Regions from separate parts of the Bradyrhizobium sp. Ses1 genome, predicted to be linked through region 3. Evidence: predicted binding sites of a transcription regulator. Region 3 holds the regulator's gene; each other region holds the start of a gene.
What was found. The regulator PhoB, encoded in region 3, activates phosphate uptake and scavenging genes when phosphate is short. The targets are predictions, from matches to a motif close to TGTCATNNANCTGTCAT.

Region 1: AC5ZG5_RS10735 (STN domain-containing protein) is a predicted target of PhoB. The motif match lies at 1,470-1,486, and genes of this name have one in related genera.
Region 2: AC5ZG5_RS26475 (alkaline phosphatase) is a predicted target of PhoB. The motif match lies at 2,996-3,012, and genes of this name have one in related genera.

What each region holds. Positions count from the first base shown of each region.
Region 1 is NZ_JCAMOQ010000006.1:194,098-199,583, reverse strand. It holds gene AC5ZG5_RS10745 (PQQ-dependent sugar dehydrogenase) at 1-628, opposite strand, end outside; gene AC5ZG5_RS10740 (DUF2231 domain-containing protein) at 679-1,149, opposite strand; gene AC5ZG5_RS10735 (STN domain-containing protein) at 1,648-2,361, shown strand; gene AC5ZG5_RS10730 (RNA polymerase sigma factor) at 2,635-3,189, shown strand; gene AC5ZG5_RS10725 (hypothetical protein) at 3,231-3,410, opposite strand; gene AC5ZG5_RS10720 (FecR family protein) at 3,583-4,581, shown strand; gene AC5ZG5_RS10715 (S1 family peptidase) at 4,707-5,465, shown strand; gene AC5ZG5_RS10710 (hypothetical protein) at 5,485-5,486, shown strand, end outside.
Region 2 is NZ_JCAMOQ010000026.1:25,470-30,955, reverse strand. It holds gene AC5ZG5_RS26490 (hypothetical protein) at 42-533, shown strand; gene AC5ZG5_RS26485 (phosphatase PAP2 family protein) at 713-1,468, shown strand; gene argG (argininosuccinate synthase) at 1,570-2,907, shown strand; gene AC5ZG5_RS26475 (alkaline phosphatase) at 3,100-4,857, shown strand; gene AC5ZG5_RS26470 (homocysteine S-methyltransferase family protein) at 5,084-5,486, shown strand, end outside.
Region 3 is NZ_JCAMOQ010000001.1:98,634-104,119, forward strand. It holds gene pstA (phosphate ABC transporter permease PstA) at 1-440, shown strand, start outside; gene pstB (phosphate ABC transporter ATP-binding protein PstB) at 437-1,258, shown strand; gene phoU (phosphate signaling complex protein PhoU) at 1,270-1,986, shown strand; gene phoB (phosphate regulon transcriptional regulator PhoB) at 2,103-2,810, shown strand; gene AC5ZG5_RS00460 (GcrA family cell cycle regulator) at 2,931-3,446, opposite strand; gene AC5ZG5_RS00465 (aspartate aminotransferase family protein) at 3,945-5,153, shown strand; gene argF (ornithine carbamoyltransferase) at 5,153-5,486, shown strand, end outside.

The DNA.
Region 1 (5,486 bases), on a different contig from region 3:
CGACATAGAGCTTCGTGCCATCGGGGCTCGCGAGCAAGGTCTTGGTCCAGTGATGGTCGATCGGCCCGCCGGGAAGATCGGTCAGCTTGGTGCCTGATGCGGTGATGCTGGTTTGTCCATCCTCGTAGGGATATCGGACGATCGCATCGGTGTTTGCGACGTAGAGATCGTGGCCGACCAGCGCAACGCCGAATGGTGAGTTAAGGTGGTCGAGGAATACGGTGCGCACATCGGGAATGCCGTCGCCATTGGTGTCGCGCAACAGCGTGATGCGATTTGCATCCTCGGCCTTGGCGCCGGCGAACCATTGCACCCAGCCGGTGACGAGATCCTTGGGCCGGAAGACCGGGGCCTTCGGGCCATTGCTTTCGATCACCAACACGTCGCCGTTCGGCAGTACGTAAAGCGATCGCGGATGTTGGAACCCCGTGGCCAATGCACGGACCTGCAACCCTTCCGCCACCTTCGGCGTTTCGTCACCCCACGGAGCTGGCCGCGCAATCCTGATCGGCGGCAGCAGATACTGCTGTAGCGCGGGCAGGTATGGATGGGCGCCGATCTGCCTTGCAGGATTCCCGCCGCTGTCGTCACAGCCCGCAAGACTCAAGGCCGCGGCGGCAACAGCCATGGTGGCAAAGCGCGGCAGGTTCGCCGCACGGGCAAGATTGAACAAGCTGGTCATTCGGCTGCTCCTGCGCGATCGCCATGGATCAAGCCCCAGCCTCCCACCAACAGCGACAGCAGGAGGATCGTGACGAGCCCCGAGAGCGCGAGGCCGGTCGGCACGACAGCGGTGTAGCCATCGCGGCTGTGAACGAGGACATTCACGATCGAGAGCACAATCGCGACGACATAGGTGAGTGCGCGAAACCAGGCCGGCCTCTGCCTGTCGATCAGGAGATCGATCACGGCGGCGATGGCCGCAAGCGCCGCGATCACCAATCCGGCCGCAATCAGCCAGACCGAAAATCTCTCCCACATCACCAGCGCAGTCCGCCAATAAGCGAGATCGGTGACGAAGGCGCCGATCAAATAGGCCACCGAAAACGGGAGCAGCATTTGATGAATGGCATGCCGGCGGGACGCAACCTCCGGCACCGCTTCAGTTTCGACTGTGGAGTTGGTGTAGGCCACCGCGATCTGTGTCATACTTCGATCCTCACCATCGTGTGCAAGTGCGCGGCAGCTTTGCGCCGACGCCTGCTTTGCGAGGCAACTTTCGATCTGTTCGATATGCCGGAGCGCTTCGCAGCTCCTATACATTGCAAATGGGAAAGTGGGCGGCGCTTTCAAAAGCACGCGTTCGAAACTGACGGTAAATCCTCTGTGACCTTACCCGCTGAGCTCGGCCGGCTCCCGAAACCTATCCGAGCTGCTTCCCGCGTCATCGTCTCGAGGCGTGCGCTCGTTCGGCCGCGGTGGTATCGGCTGATGTGCCAAGGTCGGGCAGGTGACGCCGTCAGGCAATCTGTCATATGGTTGACATAGGAAGGTACGATGTGAGGACCGAGAGATGGCGCGACCTCCGGGATCTGCTTGCGCGAAATCGAAGGCCCTTGCGAGGAAGTAGCCAGCGAGACGGCTCAGTTGTCAGTGATGCTAACTATTGGCCAAATCGCTTCGTCCCGGGCGCAAGTCCGGCAAAGGATGAACTTACCCCGCCTCGGCGCCTGGACCTTGGCGAAGGTCGCGGCGCTACTTGTCATTCTGGTCGGGGTTACCGTCGCGTCCGGAAACGAGCGGACGCCGCCGGTCGGGCTCATGACGTTCAATATCCCGGCGCAGCCACTGATCGACGCGCTGCAGGCGTACAGCCAGCAGGCCGGCGTCCAGGTGATGTTCGAAACGACCTCGGCAGCCGGCTTCCGTTCGCCGTCGGTCAACGGCGAGTTCACGCCGCAGGCCGCGCTGCTGATGCTCCTGGCCGATACTGACCTGAGGGTTCGCTATAGCCGATCCAATGCCGTGACGCTCGCGCCGGCGTCCGTGCCGGATCCGGACGAGCCGCCCATCCATCCCCCAGTCTCCGCGGACATAACGCTTGGAACGTTACGTGTTCGCGGTACGACCGACGCTCCCGATCGCAATCTGGGAGAATATATCAGCCTCCTGCAATCGGACATTCAGAAGGCGCTCAAGAAGGGCGGGCGGACCAGGCGGGGCGAATATCGGGTCGCGGTCAAACTATGGGTGACGCCGTCCTCGCGAGTCATAGACAGGGCCGAGCTCGACGGTTCGACAGGCGACTTTGATCGGGATAGCTCGATCGCCGAGAGCTTGCGTGGCCTGGTGTTGAGCCAGCAGGCGCCGCCCAAAATGCCGCTCCCGATCCGCTTCATGATCTCGATCCACGCGCTGTAGGCGACTAATATAAGGGGTTGCTTCAAGCTCCGGCGACATCTTACTCGATGCCGGGGCGATCAAACGATTCTCGGGGCGCAGCCGTTGCAAGCTTCCGGCCGAATGGCCGCGGTATCTTAATATTCCCGCACCTGTGGTTCGATTGCCGCCATCGCCGACCAGCTTGCGAGTGACTGATGTCCGTCACGCGAGTGTCATCCTCGGTGGATAGGGAAAATAGTGGGACTGACCGCGATCTGCGAAACGCAGGGCGTGGCGTTGCGGGGCTGGTAGGTGTCTGATTCGAATAGTAAATCTCTGCGAGAGACAGTCGCAGCTGATTACGAGGGCTTGGCCAAGCGTCTGACGCGTTGCCTTGGCTCCTCGGATTTCGCGCGCGAGGCGCTGCACGAAGCGTTTCTGCGGGTCGATCGAGTATCCGATGCGGTGCCGATTCATAGCCCCGTCGACTATCTGTTTCGTACCGCGCTGAATGTCGCCAAGGATCGGCGCAAAAGCGATCGGCACTTGTTGAACGCCTCGGAAATCGCGGCGATCATGGACGTCATCCCCGACGACCGTCCGGACCCGGCAATGGTGACGGAATCGCGCATCGAGCTGACGGAGTTTCAGAAGGCTCTCGCAGAATTGCCCGCCCGGCGGCGCGATGTATTTATCGCAGCCCATCTTGATCATCAGCCCCACCGCGAGATCGCGGATCGGTTTGGCATCAATGTGCGCACGGTCGATTTCGACCTGCAGCATGCCATGGAGCATCTCAGCCGTCGGCTGGGCCGCACCGTTCTCCGGCGTCTCGGGCCGCGTCCAAAGGCGAAGGCCAGCGAGTAGCTTGCATCTTGGCAAGAGACGTGCTTGTCAGGCTGTCTAGATCATAATCCGATTGGACGGATCGGATCATGATCTCGTCTCTTTGTTTGAGCATGATCTTCCTGCGCAAATGCTTCGCGTTTGTCGCGAGGGAAAACCGGTTTCCACTTTTCCGGATCATGCTCCAGCGGCACTTTTCCAACGCGCACGGTTGAATGCCGGCGCGGATCGCGAATCTTCAAGAAAAATTTTGAAAGATGCACTTTCTATAGCGACAAAGAGCTTGAAAGTGCGGATAGGCTGCATTTTCGATTCAGTCTTCCTTTGCGTCAATCGTCTATAGAGCATGAGGACGCGGTATTTCTGAGTACGCCGAAGTCATTCGGCGGGAGAATCAACAAAGAGCGATTGGCCTTGACCGCAGGCGACGATATTCCTTCCGAGCTTGACCCGCTGCTGCGGCAGGCGCTTGCGTGGGTTATTCGCCTGCACTCCGGGTCGGCGACGTCGGACGATGCTGCCGCTTTGGCGCTTTGGCGGCAGCGCACCGCTGAGCACGAGGCCGCCTTCCGCGATGCCGTGAGGCTGTGGCGCAGTTTCGGCGAGGCGACGCGCGTGCTCGCAAGCCAAGAGCTTGTGAATGTTGAACGCCGCAGTCAACGCGACGCGCGCGACAGGCTCAGCCGCCGGGCGCTGATCGGGGGCGCGATGGCTGCCGCCGCATCGGTGGCCGCCGGATACGTGGTCGTTCGTCCGCCGATGGGGCTATGGCCATCTTTCGAAGAACTGTCGGCGGACTATCGGACCGGCAAGGGCGAACGGCGCAACATCGCATTGGCCGACAATGTCTCGCTGACGCTCAACACCCAGACCAGCATCGCCGTGCGATCCGAGCAGGGCGCTCCGCGCATCGAGCTGATTTCGGGCGAGGCCGCCGTCGAGGCGGAGCGCGACGCGCCCGCGCCGCTTGTCATTGATGCCGCCGGAGGCCGCGTCACGACGCGTCGCGCCAGTTTCAATGTGAGATGTCTCGATCGTGCCGTCTCGGTGTCGTGTCTTGAAGGCGCCGTCGAAGTCGAATGGAAAGGACAACGTGTCGCCATTTCGGGCGAGCAGCAGATATCCTATTCGGCGGAGATGGGGCTCGGACGCGCCTCGCAAGCGGATCTGGAACAGGCGGACGCCTGGCGAAAGGGTCTTCTGATCGTTCGCGACTGGCCGGTCAATCGTCTGGTCCAAGAGATCAATCGCTACCGGCCGGGCAGGATTGTCGTTATGGACGAGCAGCTTGGGCACCGCATGATTTCGGGCACGTTTCATCTCGATCACCTCGACGACTTCATCGCTCAGGCCCACGGCCTGTTCGGCGCCACAGCGCGGAGCTTGCCGGGGGGCATCGTGTTGCTGAGCTAGCGTCTTGAACGGACTCCGCGCCCCGCGACAAATTGTTCGAAAACGGGTCTGCCAGACAAATTGCAGGACAAGAGGATTCAATGATCAAGCCGCGACATGCGGATGGCGCGCACCGGTGTCGCGGGTTGGCCACCGTCATCCGAGGCATCGCGGTCGGTTTCGGACTGCTGGGGTTGACAACGGCGGCCGCCTGGCGCGCCGAGGCTCATGACATCGGCTGGGCTGTTGGGAATTTCGCGCCGCATCAGCAGCGGTCTGAGGTTTCGCCCTTGGCGCGCACGCAGGAGCCTACGGTGCCTAACCGCCAAAAGACCGGCACCGGCTTTTTTGTCGACGACAAGGGCCATATGTTGACGGCCCGTCACGCGGCGGAAGATTGCGCGCGGTTCATTGTCTTCAAGGAAGGCCGGGCGCTAGCGGCGCAACTCGTGGCCTTGTCGCCCAGCGCGGATATCGCGCTGATCAAGGTGACGAAGACCCTGGGGCTGGCGGCGGTTTTCCCGAATACGGTCGGCGTGAGCACCAACGACATGGTGTTTGCCTCCGCTTACGATAAGCTGGCGACCAACCGCGGCATATTTGCAAACGCGACCGTGGCGGGTAGCCCAGGCAACCAGTCGGGTGCGCTGCAGATAGATACGGATGTCACCTTCGGCGCCAGCGGTGCGCCGGTACTGGACAGTCGTGGCCTGGTACAAGGGATCATAAGCCGCAGGACCGGATCGAGCCGCGTGGTCGCGGTGGGGGCAATGGACGCCAAGAGCTTCCTCGCCTCCAAGGGTGTTCGTGTTGTGGAAGATGACCGGTCCCAGATCGTCGCCGCGACCTCGCGCGCCAGCCGAGCGGCCTCGCTCTCGGCGCGGGTCACGTGTTTGCAGAATTGAGGCGAGACGGATGTGGCAGAT
Region 2 (5,486 bases), on a different contig from region 3:
AGATTCGTATCGCGGGTGCGGTCTGACGGTGGAATGAAGCCATGGCACTGATCGGCCGCGTCTTCCTGATCCTGTTCGCCTTCCTGGCCTCCTGTCTGGTGGCGGGCATGATCATCGTCGTGGCGGTGCTCTATCCGGAGCTGAGCGATATCGGCACCGGTCAGATCGATCAGAACGCCATCAACATCGTGCTCGGCTTCGGCTTCATCTTCATTTCCGGATTCGCGCTGCTGCCGGCGCTGATCGTGGTGCTGATCACGGAAGCCTTCAATGTCCGGGGCGCGCTGAGCTATGCGATCGGCGGCGCGATCGTCGGGGCCGCCTGTTATCTCGGCCTGGTTCCGTTCGACCCCGATACGTTCCGGTTCGAGGGCATCGTGCATCGCCATCTCGAGATCATGACCGGCGCCGGCATCGTCGCGGGTCTGGTGTACTGGCTGATTGCGGGCCGCACCGCCGGCGCCTGGCGCGAGCCGCCGCGCAAATTGCCGCCGCCCCCGCCACTGCCGTCACAATCCAGGCCGCAGCCGTGAATGGAGCTGTCATTGCGAGCCACCGGGTCGGCGCGAAGCGCCGCCCGACGACAGGCTCCGCGAAGCAATCCATGCAGCTGCACGTGCGGAGAGGTGGATTGCTTCGTCGCTATCGCTCCCCGCAATGACGGTTGAATTCGGGGTTTCCACATCCCGCCGCCTCGGGTAAACCGCGCGCCATGAACCGGACCGGACTTTTCATCGCGCTGGGGCTTGCGGTCGTGATCGGGCTGTTGTTCGGGCTGTTTCCCGAACTCGACCTGAAGCTCGGTGCGCTGTTCTACGATGCCGCGCAAAAAACCTTTCCGCTGAAGCTGAACGCTGTCGCGTCGTTTGCGCGCGATGCGGCGATGTGGATCGCATGGGGATTTGCGCTGCCCGCGATCGCTGCGTTCGTCGTCAAGATGATCCGGCCCGACCGGCCGATGCTGATCTCGGGCCGCGCCGCGACGTTTCTCCTGGTGACGCTGCTGCTCTCCGCCGGCGTCCTCACCAACTTCACTTTCAAGACCTATTGGGGCCGGCCGCGACCGGTGGCGGTGACCGAGTTTGCCGGCGACAAGAGCTTCGTGCCGTGGTGGGATCCGCGCGGCACCTGCGGCCGCAACTGCTCGTTCTTCTCCGGCGAGGGGGCGACTGCGTTCTGGACCTATGCGCCGGCAGCGCTGGCGCCGCCGCAATGGCGCGCCCTGGCGTTTGCGGCGGCGACCGTGTTCGGTATCGCCACCAGCGCCCTGCGGATGGCCTTTGGCGGGCATTTCTTCACCGACGTCGCGATTGCCGGCATCGTGACCTACCTGGTGATCTGGCTCGCCTATGCCCTGATCTACCGCTGGCCGTCGACGCGGGTGACGGATGCCCAGGTTGATGCCGCGCTAACCCGGTTCGCGCGACGGTGGCGCCGGCGCGAGACGGACCCCAGGCCGTCGATATGAGCGACGTCATAAAGGCCGCCATTAATCACGTGCCCATCAGCGCGAAATTTGATATTCGCGCAACTTAACAGCAAACGACTTTACGACCGATTGGACGCTCCATGAGTACGATTTTGAAAAGCCTGCCCAAGGGCGAAAAAGTCGGCATCGCTTTCTCGGGCGGTCTCGACACCAGCGCAGCGCTGCTATGGATGAAACAGAAGGGCGCGCGCGTCTTTGCCTACACCGCGAACCTCGGCCAGCCCGACGAGTCCGACTACAACGAAATTCCGCGCAAGGCCATGGAGTTCGGCGCCGAGAAAGCCCGCCTCGTGGATTGCCGTATGCAATTGGTCCACGAAGGCATTGCCGCGATCCAATCCGGTGCCTTCCACATCTCGACCGGCGGCGCCACCTATTTCAACACCACCCCGCTCGGTCGCGCCGTGACTGGCACCATGCTGGTCTCGGCCATGAAGGAGGACGGGGTCAACATCTGGGGTGATGGCTCCACCTTCAAGGGCAACGATATCGAGCGGTTCTATCGCTACGGCCTGCTGACCAATTCGAACCTGAAGATCTACAAGCCCTGGCTCGACCAGCAATTCATCGACGAGCTCGGCGGCCGCGCGGAAATGTCGGCGTTCATGACCGCGCAAGGGTTCGCCTACAAGATGAGCGCCGAGAAGGCGTATTCGACCGACAGCAATCTCCTCGGTGCAACCCACGAGGCCAAGGATCTCGAGAGCCTGCAAAGCGGTATCAAGATCGTCAATCCGATCATGGGCGTGCCGTTCTGGCGCGACGACTGTGTCGTCAGGGCCGAACAGGTCACCGTGCGCTTCGAGGAAGGCCAGCCCGTCGCGCTGAACGGCCAGACTTTCCCGGACCCGGTGGCGCTGTTCCTCGAGGCCAACGCCATCGGCGGCAGGCATGGTCTTGGCATGAGCGACCAGATCGAGAACCGGATCATCGAGGCAAAGAGCCGCGGCATCTATGAAGCTCCCGGCATGGCGCTGCTGCACATCGCCTATGAGCGCCTGATCACCGGCATCCACAACGAAGACACCATCGAGCAGTACCGGATCAACGGCCTGCGCCTTGGCCGGCTGCTCTACCAGGGGCGGTGGTTCGATTCTCAGGCTCTCATGCTGCGCGAAACCGCCCAGCGTTGGGTGGCGCGCGCCATCACCGGTGAGGTGACGCTCGAGCTGCGCCGCGGCAACGACTATTCGATCTTGAACACCGAGAGCCCGAACCTGAGCTATCAGCCGGAGCGGCTGAGCATGGAGAAGGTGGAGGATGCGGCGTTCACGCCGGCGGACCGTATCGGCCAGCTCACAATGCGCAACCTCGACATCGCCGATACCCGCACCAAGCTGGATCTCTACGCGGAGACAGGCTTGCTGTCGCTCGGCGAGGGCTCGAACATCTTGAGGCTCGATAGCGACAAGAGCTGAAGCGTGTGAGCTCCGTAGCCCGGACTACGCTTGCGCTCCATCCGGGCTACGGACTGCGACGATCCATCGCCGGTATCCAGGCTCGATGTGTAATGGACGCGTCATTCGGCGCGGCTAGTCTCGTCGCCTGCGCGCCCGTGACCTCCGTACTGCAGCCGGACGGCGCGGGCGAACAATTGTGGGGCGCAAATCATGATCAAGCCATTTGCCGGTGCCGCTCTCCTCGTCCTGTTGTCCGGATCGCCGACGCTAGCCCAGACGATCTATCCGATCGACCGCGCCGACATCCTCGCCGGCGCCCATTTCGACTTCAAGGTCGAGTTTCCCGATCGCGTTGATCCGGCGAATGTGAAAGTCACGGTGAACGGCGCGGATTATTCCGCAGCGTTCAGCCAGCCCGGCACCTTCGTGGAGCGCGAAGACGGCAAGGAGCAGTCGGCGCTGATCGTTCGCGATGTCGCATTGACCAAGCCTGGAAGCGTGAAGGTGGAAGTCTCTGACGGCGCACGCAGCCGCACTGTCGTGTGGTCGGTTTACGACACCGGTCCGCGCAAGGCCAAGAACGTGATCCTGTTCATCGGTGATGGACTGTCGCCGGCCCATCGGGTTGCGGCGCGTATGCTCTCCAAGGGAATTGCGGAAGGCAAAAGCCTCGGCAAGCTTGCCATCGACGACATGCCGCATATGGCGCTGGTTGCGACTGCCGGCTCCGATTCGATCATCACCGACTCGGCGAATGCGGCCAGCGCCTACGCCACGGGTCACAAGACCGCCGTCAACGCGTTGGGTGTCTACGCTGATCGCTCCACAAGCCCGTTCGATGATCCCAAGGTCGAAACCATCACCAGCGTCGCGAAGCGGCGGCTTGGTCTGGGCATCGGGATCGTCACCAACACCGAAGTCGAGGATGCCACACCGGCGGCAATGGTCGTGCATACCCGCCGCCGCGCCGCCTATGATGAGATCGTCGCGCAGCTCTTCGCCGCCAAGCCCGATGTCCTGATGGGAGGAGGCAGCGCGAATTTCCTGCCGCAAGCAGCAGCGGGAAAGCGCAAGGACGACATCGATTACATCGCCCGCTTTCGCGATGCCGGCTATCAGGTGGTGACGACAAAGTCCGAGCTTGATGCGGCCGCTGCGAAACCCGACACGAACAAGCTGCTGGGATTGTTTGCCTCCGGCAACATGGACGGTGTCCTGGACCGCAAGTTCCTCAAAGGCGGCAGCGTCGGCAAGTTTCCCGAACAGCCCGATCTGACCGAGCAGGTGCAGGCCGCGCTGAAAGTGCTGTCGAAGAACGATGGCGGCTTCTTCCTGATGGTGGAATCGGGACTGATCGACAAATACGCTCATCTCCTGGACATGGAGCGCGCGGTCTACGACACGATCATGCTCGACAATGCCGTTCGTTTTGCGCGCGACTGGGCGCAGGCCCGCGGCGATGACACCTTGATCCTGGTGGTGGCGGACCACAATCATCCCAACAGTCTTGTCGGCACCATCAATGACGACATGACCAACACGCCCAACGTCCCGTTCCGCGAACGCGTCGGCGTCTATGACAAGGCGGGATTCCCCAACTATCCGGCTGCCGATGCCGAGGGCTATCCTTCACGGGTGGATGTCAGCCGGCGGCTCGCGATTTTCTCGGCCAGCCTGCCGGACCATTACGAAACCTTCCGCCCCAAGCTCGATAACCCGAATGATCCGACGGCGAAGGGCGATGAGCCTGGGACTTTCAAAGCCAACGACAAATACAAGGACGTTCCGGGAGCCGTGCTACGCCCCGGCAATCTGCCGGCGATGATCGGCGCCAGCGTGCATTCGGGAGAAGACGTCATCCTGACAGCAACCGGCCCAGGCAGCGAACGCGTTCATGGTTCGATGGACAACACGGAAGTCTTCCATGTCATCGCCGATGCGCTGGGACTTGCCGCACCGGCGCCGTAGCGTCGCGAGCTCTTGTAGCGTGGGCGAAGCGAAGCGTGCCCACGATCAGCACTTCGCTCGGAGGTGGGCACGCTACGCTTTTGCCCATCCCGACAGGTTCTGCGCTCACGCCTCTGCGCGCGGGAGCCATCTGGAAGTCGCGACAATATGAGGCACCAGCCGGCCCAACCAAACCCGGCATTGGCCGACCTACCGGTGACAGCCCCTTTTTATCACGGAGGCATCAATGGCCAGGTATCGGCACGACCTGCCGCAGCGGCGCGGCGGCATCTTCCTGACCGACGGCGGCATGGAAACGACGCTGATCTTCCACCACGGCCTCGAGCTGCCGCACTTTGCCGCTTTCGTCCTGCTCGACTCCGCGGATGGTCGTGAGCACCTCAAGCGCTACTACGAGTCCTACCTTGCGATTGCGCGCGCGAAGGGCACCGGTTTCGTGCTCGACAGCCCAACCTGGCGCGCCAATCCGGATTGGGGCGTCAAGCTCGGCTACGACGCGGCTGCGCTGACATCGATCAACGTCCGTTCGATTGAGTTCCTGAACCAGCTGCGAACCGGCTGGGAGCGGCCGAACATGCCCTGTGTCATCGATGGCGCGATCGGTCCGCGCGGCGATGGCTACAAAGCCG
Region 3 (5,486 bases):
TCTCCGCGCTGGCCGGCTGCCTGGCGCTGGCGGTGATCGTCATCCCGGTCGTGCTCCGCACCACGGAGGACATGCTGCTGCTCGTCCCCAACCCGCTGCGCGAAGCGGCCTCCGCGCTTGGCCTTCCGCGCTCGCTGGTGATCAAGCGGATCGCCTATCGCGCGGCGCGCTCCGGCCTGATCACGGGCGTGCTGCTGGCGACCGCCCGTGTCGCCGGTGAGACCGCCCCGCTGTTGTTCACCGCGCTGTCCAATCAGTTCTTCAGCCTGAACCTGACCAAGACGATGGCGAACCTGCCGGTGACCATCAACAACTTCGTGCAGAGCCCCTACGCCTATTGGAAGGAACTCGCCTGGAGCGGGGCCTTGCTTATCACCTTGACCGTGCTCGCGCTCAACATCGGCGCGCGCATCCTCGGCGCCGAAAGGAGCGCAAAATGACCGATCTGTCCGTATCGACGACCAGCCCGAGCGCGGCCATTCCCCAGAAGTCGCTGCCGGAAGCGGCGCCAAAGGTGACTGCACGCAGCCTCAACTTCTATTACGGTGAGCACCATGCGTTGAAGAACATCAACCTGACGCTCGGCACCAACCGCGTCACCGCCTTTATCGGCCCGTCCGGCTGCGGCAAGTCGACCCTGCTCCGGATCTTCAACCGGATGTACGACCTGTATCCCGGCCAGCGCGCCACCGGCCAGTTGATGCTGGACCAGACCAACATCCTCGACCCCAAGCTCGACCTCAACCTGCTGCGGGCGCGGATCGGAATGGTGTTCCAGAAGCCGACGCCGTTCCCGATGACGATCTATGAGAACATCGCCTTCGGCATCCGCCTTTACGAGAAGATTTCGAAATCTGAAATGGACGGCCGCGTCGAGAAAGCGCTGCGCGGCGGTGCGCTGTGGAACGAGGTCAAGGACAAGCTCAACGCCTCCGGCCTGAGCCTCTCCGGCGGCCAGCAGCAGCGCCTCTGCATCGCCCGCACGGTTGCGGTGCGGCCCGAAGTTATCCTGTTCGACGAGCCCTGCTCGGCGCTCGATCCGATCTCGACCGCCAAGGTCGAGGAGTTGATCCAGGAATTGTCGGAGGACTACACGATCGCGATCGTCACGCATAACATGCAGCAGGCGGCGCGCGTCTCCGACAAGACTGCGTTCATGTATCTGGGCGAACTGATCGAGTTCGACGACACCAGCAAGATCTTCACCTCGCCGAGCGATCGACGCACCCAGGACTACATCACCGGCCGGTTTGGTTGAGGAGGGACATCATGGCTTCTGAACATACCGCCAAGGCATTCGACAGCGATCTTCAGGAACTGACCCGTCTGGTCGCAGAGATGGGCGGGCTGGTCGAACGGATGATCACCGAATCCGTCGATGCGCTGATCCGCCGCGACGTCGCGCTCGGCAAGCGTGTCGTCGCTTCCGACATCGAGATCGACAGCCTGCAGCGCGTGATCGAGGAGCGCGCCGTGCTGACGATCGCCCGCCGCCAGCCGATGGCTGTCGACTTGCGCGAGATCGTCGGCGCGATGCGGGTGGCGACCGACCTCGAGCGGATCGGCGACCTCGCCAAGAACATGGGCAAGCGCGTCGCCGCGCTGGAGAACGACTTCCAGCCGCTGAAGTTGATCCGCGGCCTGGAGCACATGACCGACCTCGTGCTGTCGCAGGTCAAGTCCGTGCTCGACGCCTATGCCGCGCACGATCTGCCGGCGGCGATGAACGTCTGGAAGAGCGACGAGGAGGTGGACGCGATCTGCACCTCGCTGTTCCGCGAGCTCCTCACCTACATGATGGAAGATCCGCGCAACATCTCGTTCTGCATCCACCTGATGTTCTGCGCCAAGAATATCGAGCGGATCGGCGACCACGCCACCAACATCGCGGAAACGGTCTTCTACATGATCGAGGGTCAGCAGATCACCGACAAGCGGCCGAAGGGGGATATGACGACGTTCGCCACGACCGTTCCGGGCAACTAGAGCAACATCCGGAAAGTCGACGCCGGCTTTCCGCCAAGATCCTGCTCAAACATCAAAGGAAGAGTGGGATGACGATTCAAGCAGAGAGTCATCCCGCTATAGGAGAAGCCAAGCCGATGAGCGCACGCATTCTGGTGGTCGAAGACGAAGAAGCGCTGACGACGCTGTTGCGCTACAATCTCGATGCAGAAGGCTATGATGTCGAAACGGTCGCCCGTGGAGACGATGCGGACACAAGGCTCAAGGAACGTATTCCCGACCTTGTCGTGCTCGACTGGATGCTGCCGGGACTCTCCGGCATCGAGCTGTGCCGCCGTCTGCGGGCGCGGCCGGAGACCAAGCAGCTCCCGATCATCATGCTGACCGCGCGCGGCGAGGAAAGCGAGCGCGTGAGGGGGCTGGCGACCGGTGCCGACGACTACATCGTCAAGCCGTTCTCGGTGCCTGAACTGCTCGCGCGGGTGAAGGGCCTGTTGCGCCGGGCAAGCCCGGAGCGGCTCGCCACCGTGCTCACCTATGGCGACATCGAACTCGACCGCGAGAAGCGCCGCGTCGCGCGCTCGGGCCGCCCGATCGATCTCGGCCCGACCGAATATCGCCTGCTGGAGTTCTTCCTGGAGCATCCCGGCCGCGTGTTCAGCCGCGAGCAGCTGCTCGACAGCGTTTGGGGCCGCGACATCTATATCGACGAGCGCACCGTCGACGTTCACATCGGCCGCCTGCGCAAATTGCTCAATCCCGGCCGCGAGCAGGACCCGATCCGCACCGTCCGCGGTGCGGGCTACGCGCTCGATGATCGCTTCGCGAAGGCCGAGCAGTCGTAAACCGGCGACCTCAATCCGCAGCCCGGGTGCAGCGAAGCGTAACCCGGGGAAATTTGGACCTGCCGATACAGCGTTCCCGGGTTGCGCTGCGCTCCACCCAGGCTACGATCTGTCGTCGGTTTACTTGCCTTGTGACGGCTTGACCGTCGGACGGCGGCGGTCAGCCGCCGGCTGGTAGGCGATGCGGGAGTGGTGCGCGCAATAGGGCAGGCCGGGAAGCGCCTTGCCGCCGCAGAAGAAGAATTCCGGGCTCGAGGGATCGCCGACCGGCCAGTGGCAGGTGGCCTCGTTCAATTCGAGCAGCGACAGCCGCTGGCTCATCGGTACCACATTGTCGTAGGCGATAGGGTCCGCTTCCACCTCCACCTCGAAGGCGTGGGCGAGCGCGGTGTTGCCGCGGGAGACCGGACGCGCCACGCGCATCATCGGCTGTGCGGGACGCGCCTTGCGCTGCCGCGGCGCGGCTGCAGCAGGACTCTTGGCGCGGCCCGAGAGGCCGAGCCGGTGCACCTTGCCGATCACCGCATTGCGGGTCACGTTGCCCAGTTCCGCAGCGATCTGGCTGGCCGAAAGGCCACCTTCCCAGAGCTTTTTCAACTGCTCGACGCGTTCGTCGGACCAGGTCAATACCGTCATCGCATCTTTCCCTTCGCGTTGCGCCGGCCGATCCTGGGACAGCGCTGCGATGCCTAATCTCAAAAATCCCTGCGGGCAGAATCCCTTAAGGCTCGCCGGGCACGAAAACCGCACCCGAACGTGTACGCCGCACACAAAGGACTCTAAGGGATCAAAACTGCCGCACGAGATGTCGTACCCGACAGGCTAGACGCTACAATATGGCGTGACTCTGGCGCAAGAGTCCGCGCCTATGCGTCCACATGTTCCGACATTTAGGGATTGCAATCGGGCTTTTCCACCACACCGGAAAACTGCGGATTACCGGCACTTTGCAGCGCAGCCTGGCGGCTTCGTGGCGATTGACAGCACCCGCCGCGCGCATAGAATGCCTTCACGTGCCGCCCTGCAAAGGCGGCACGTTTTGTTTTCGCTGGATGAGCTCCAGCCGCGTGTCTGCATCGCTGCACGCCGCCGGGGCTTGTCTGAAAGGCTTGTCTGAACCCTTCAGTGATCGCCATGACCGACCGCGCCACGTCGCATCTGCTTCCCGTTTTTGCCAGGGCCGATCTCGGCTTCGAACGCGGCGAAGGCTGTTGGCTGATCTCGACCAAAGGCGAGCGTTATCTCGACTTCACCTCCGGCGTCGCGGTGAACGCGCTCGGCCATGCCCATCCGCATCTGGTGAAGGCGCTGCAGGAACAGGCGACGAAGCTCTGGCACATGTCGAACCTGTTCAAGAGCCCGGACGGCGAGAAGCTTGCCGCGCGGCTGTGCGAGCAGAGTTTTGCGGACTTCGTGTTCTTCTGCAATTCCGGCGCGGAAGCGATGGAGGGCGTGATCAAGGTCGTGCGTCACTATCACTTCTCGAAGGGGCATCCGGAGCGCTACCGCATCATCACCTTCGAAGGCGCCTTCCATGGCCGCACGCTCGCGACACTCGCAGCGACCGGCGCTGCTAAATATCTCGAGGGCTTCGGTCCGCCGATGGACGGCTTCGACCAGGTGCCGCATGGCGATATCGAAGCGGTGAAACGCGCGATCGGTCCAGAGACCGCGGGCATTCTGATCGAGCCGGTGCAGGGCGAGGGCGGCGTGCGCTCCGCGCCGCCGGCTTTCTTCAAGGCGCTGCGCCAGCTTTGCGACGAGCATGGCCTATTGCTCGCGTTCGACGAGGTGCAGACCGGCATGGGCCGCACCGGCGATCTCTTCGCCTACAAGCGTATCGGGGTCACCCCTGACGTGATGTCGCTGGCCAAGGCGCTCGGCGGCGGCTTTCCGATCGGCGCCTTCCTTGCGACCGCGGAAGCCGCCTCCGGCATGACGGCGGGTTCGCATGGCTCGACCTTCGGCGGCAATCCGCTCGCGGTCGCGGCCGCCGGCGCCGTGCTCGATGTGATGCTGAAGCCCGGCTTCTTCGATCACGTGCAGAAGATGTCGCTCCTGCTCAAGCAGAAGCTCGCCTCCGCGGTTGACCGCTATCCGTCCATTCTCGCCGACGTGCGCGGCGAGGGGCTTCTGATCGGCGTCAAGGCCGTGGTGCCCTCGGGCGACCTCGTCAACGCCCTGCGCGAGCAGAAGCTGCTCACAGTCGGCGCCGGCGATAATGTGGTGCGCTTCCTCGCGCCGCTGATCGTCAGCGAGGCCGAGATCGAGCACGCCATCGGTTGTCTGGAGCGCGCCTGCACCGCGCTCTCAAGCGGACCTTCGAAGAAGGCAGCGGGATGATGAGCAAGGCGCCCCGTCACTTCCTCGACATCAACGAAATGTCGCTCAACGAGCTGCGCGCCATGCTGGCCGCCGGCGCCGCCATGAAGGCGAGACTGAAGGCGCATGAGCGGGCCACGAAGCCGCTCGAAGGCAAGACGCTGGCGATGATCTTCGAGCGTCCTTCGACCCGCACGCGAGTGTCGTTCGACGTCGGCATGCGCCAGCTTGGCGGTGAATCGATCATGCTCACCGGCGCCGAGATGCAGCTCGGCCGTGGCGAGACCATCGCCGACACTGCGCGCGTGCTGTCGCGCTATGTCGATGCGATCATGATCCGCATCCTCAACCACG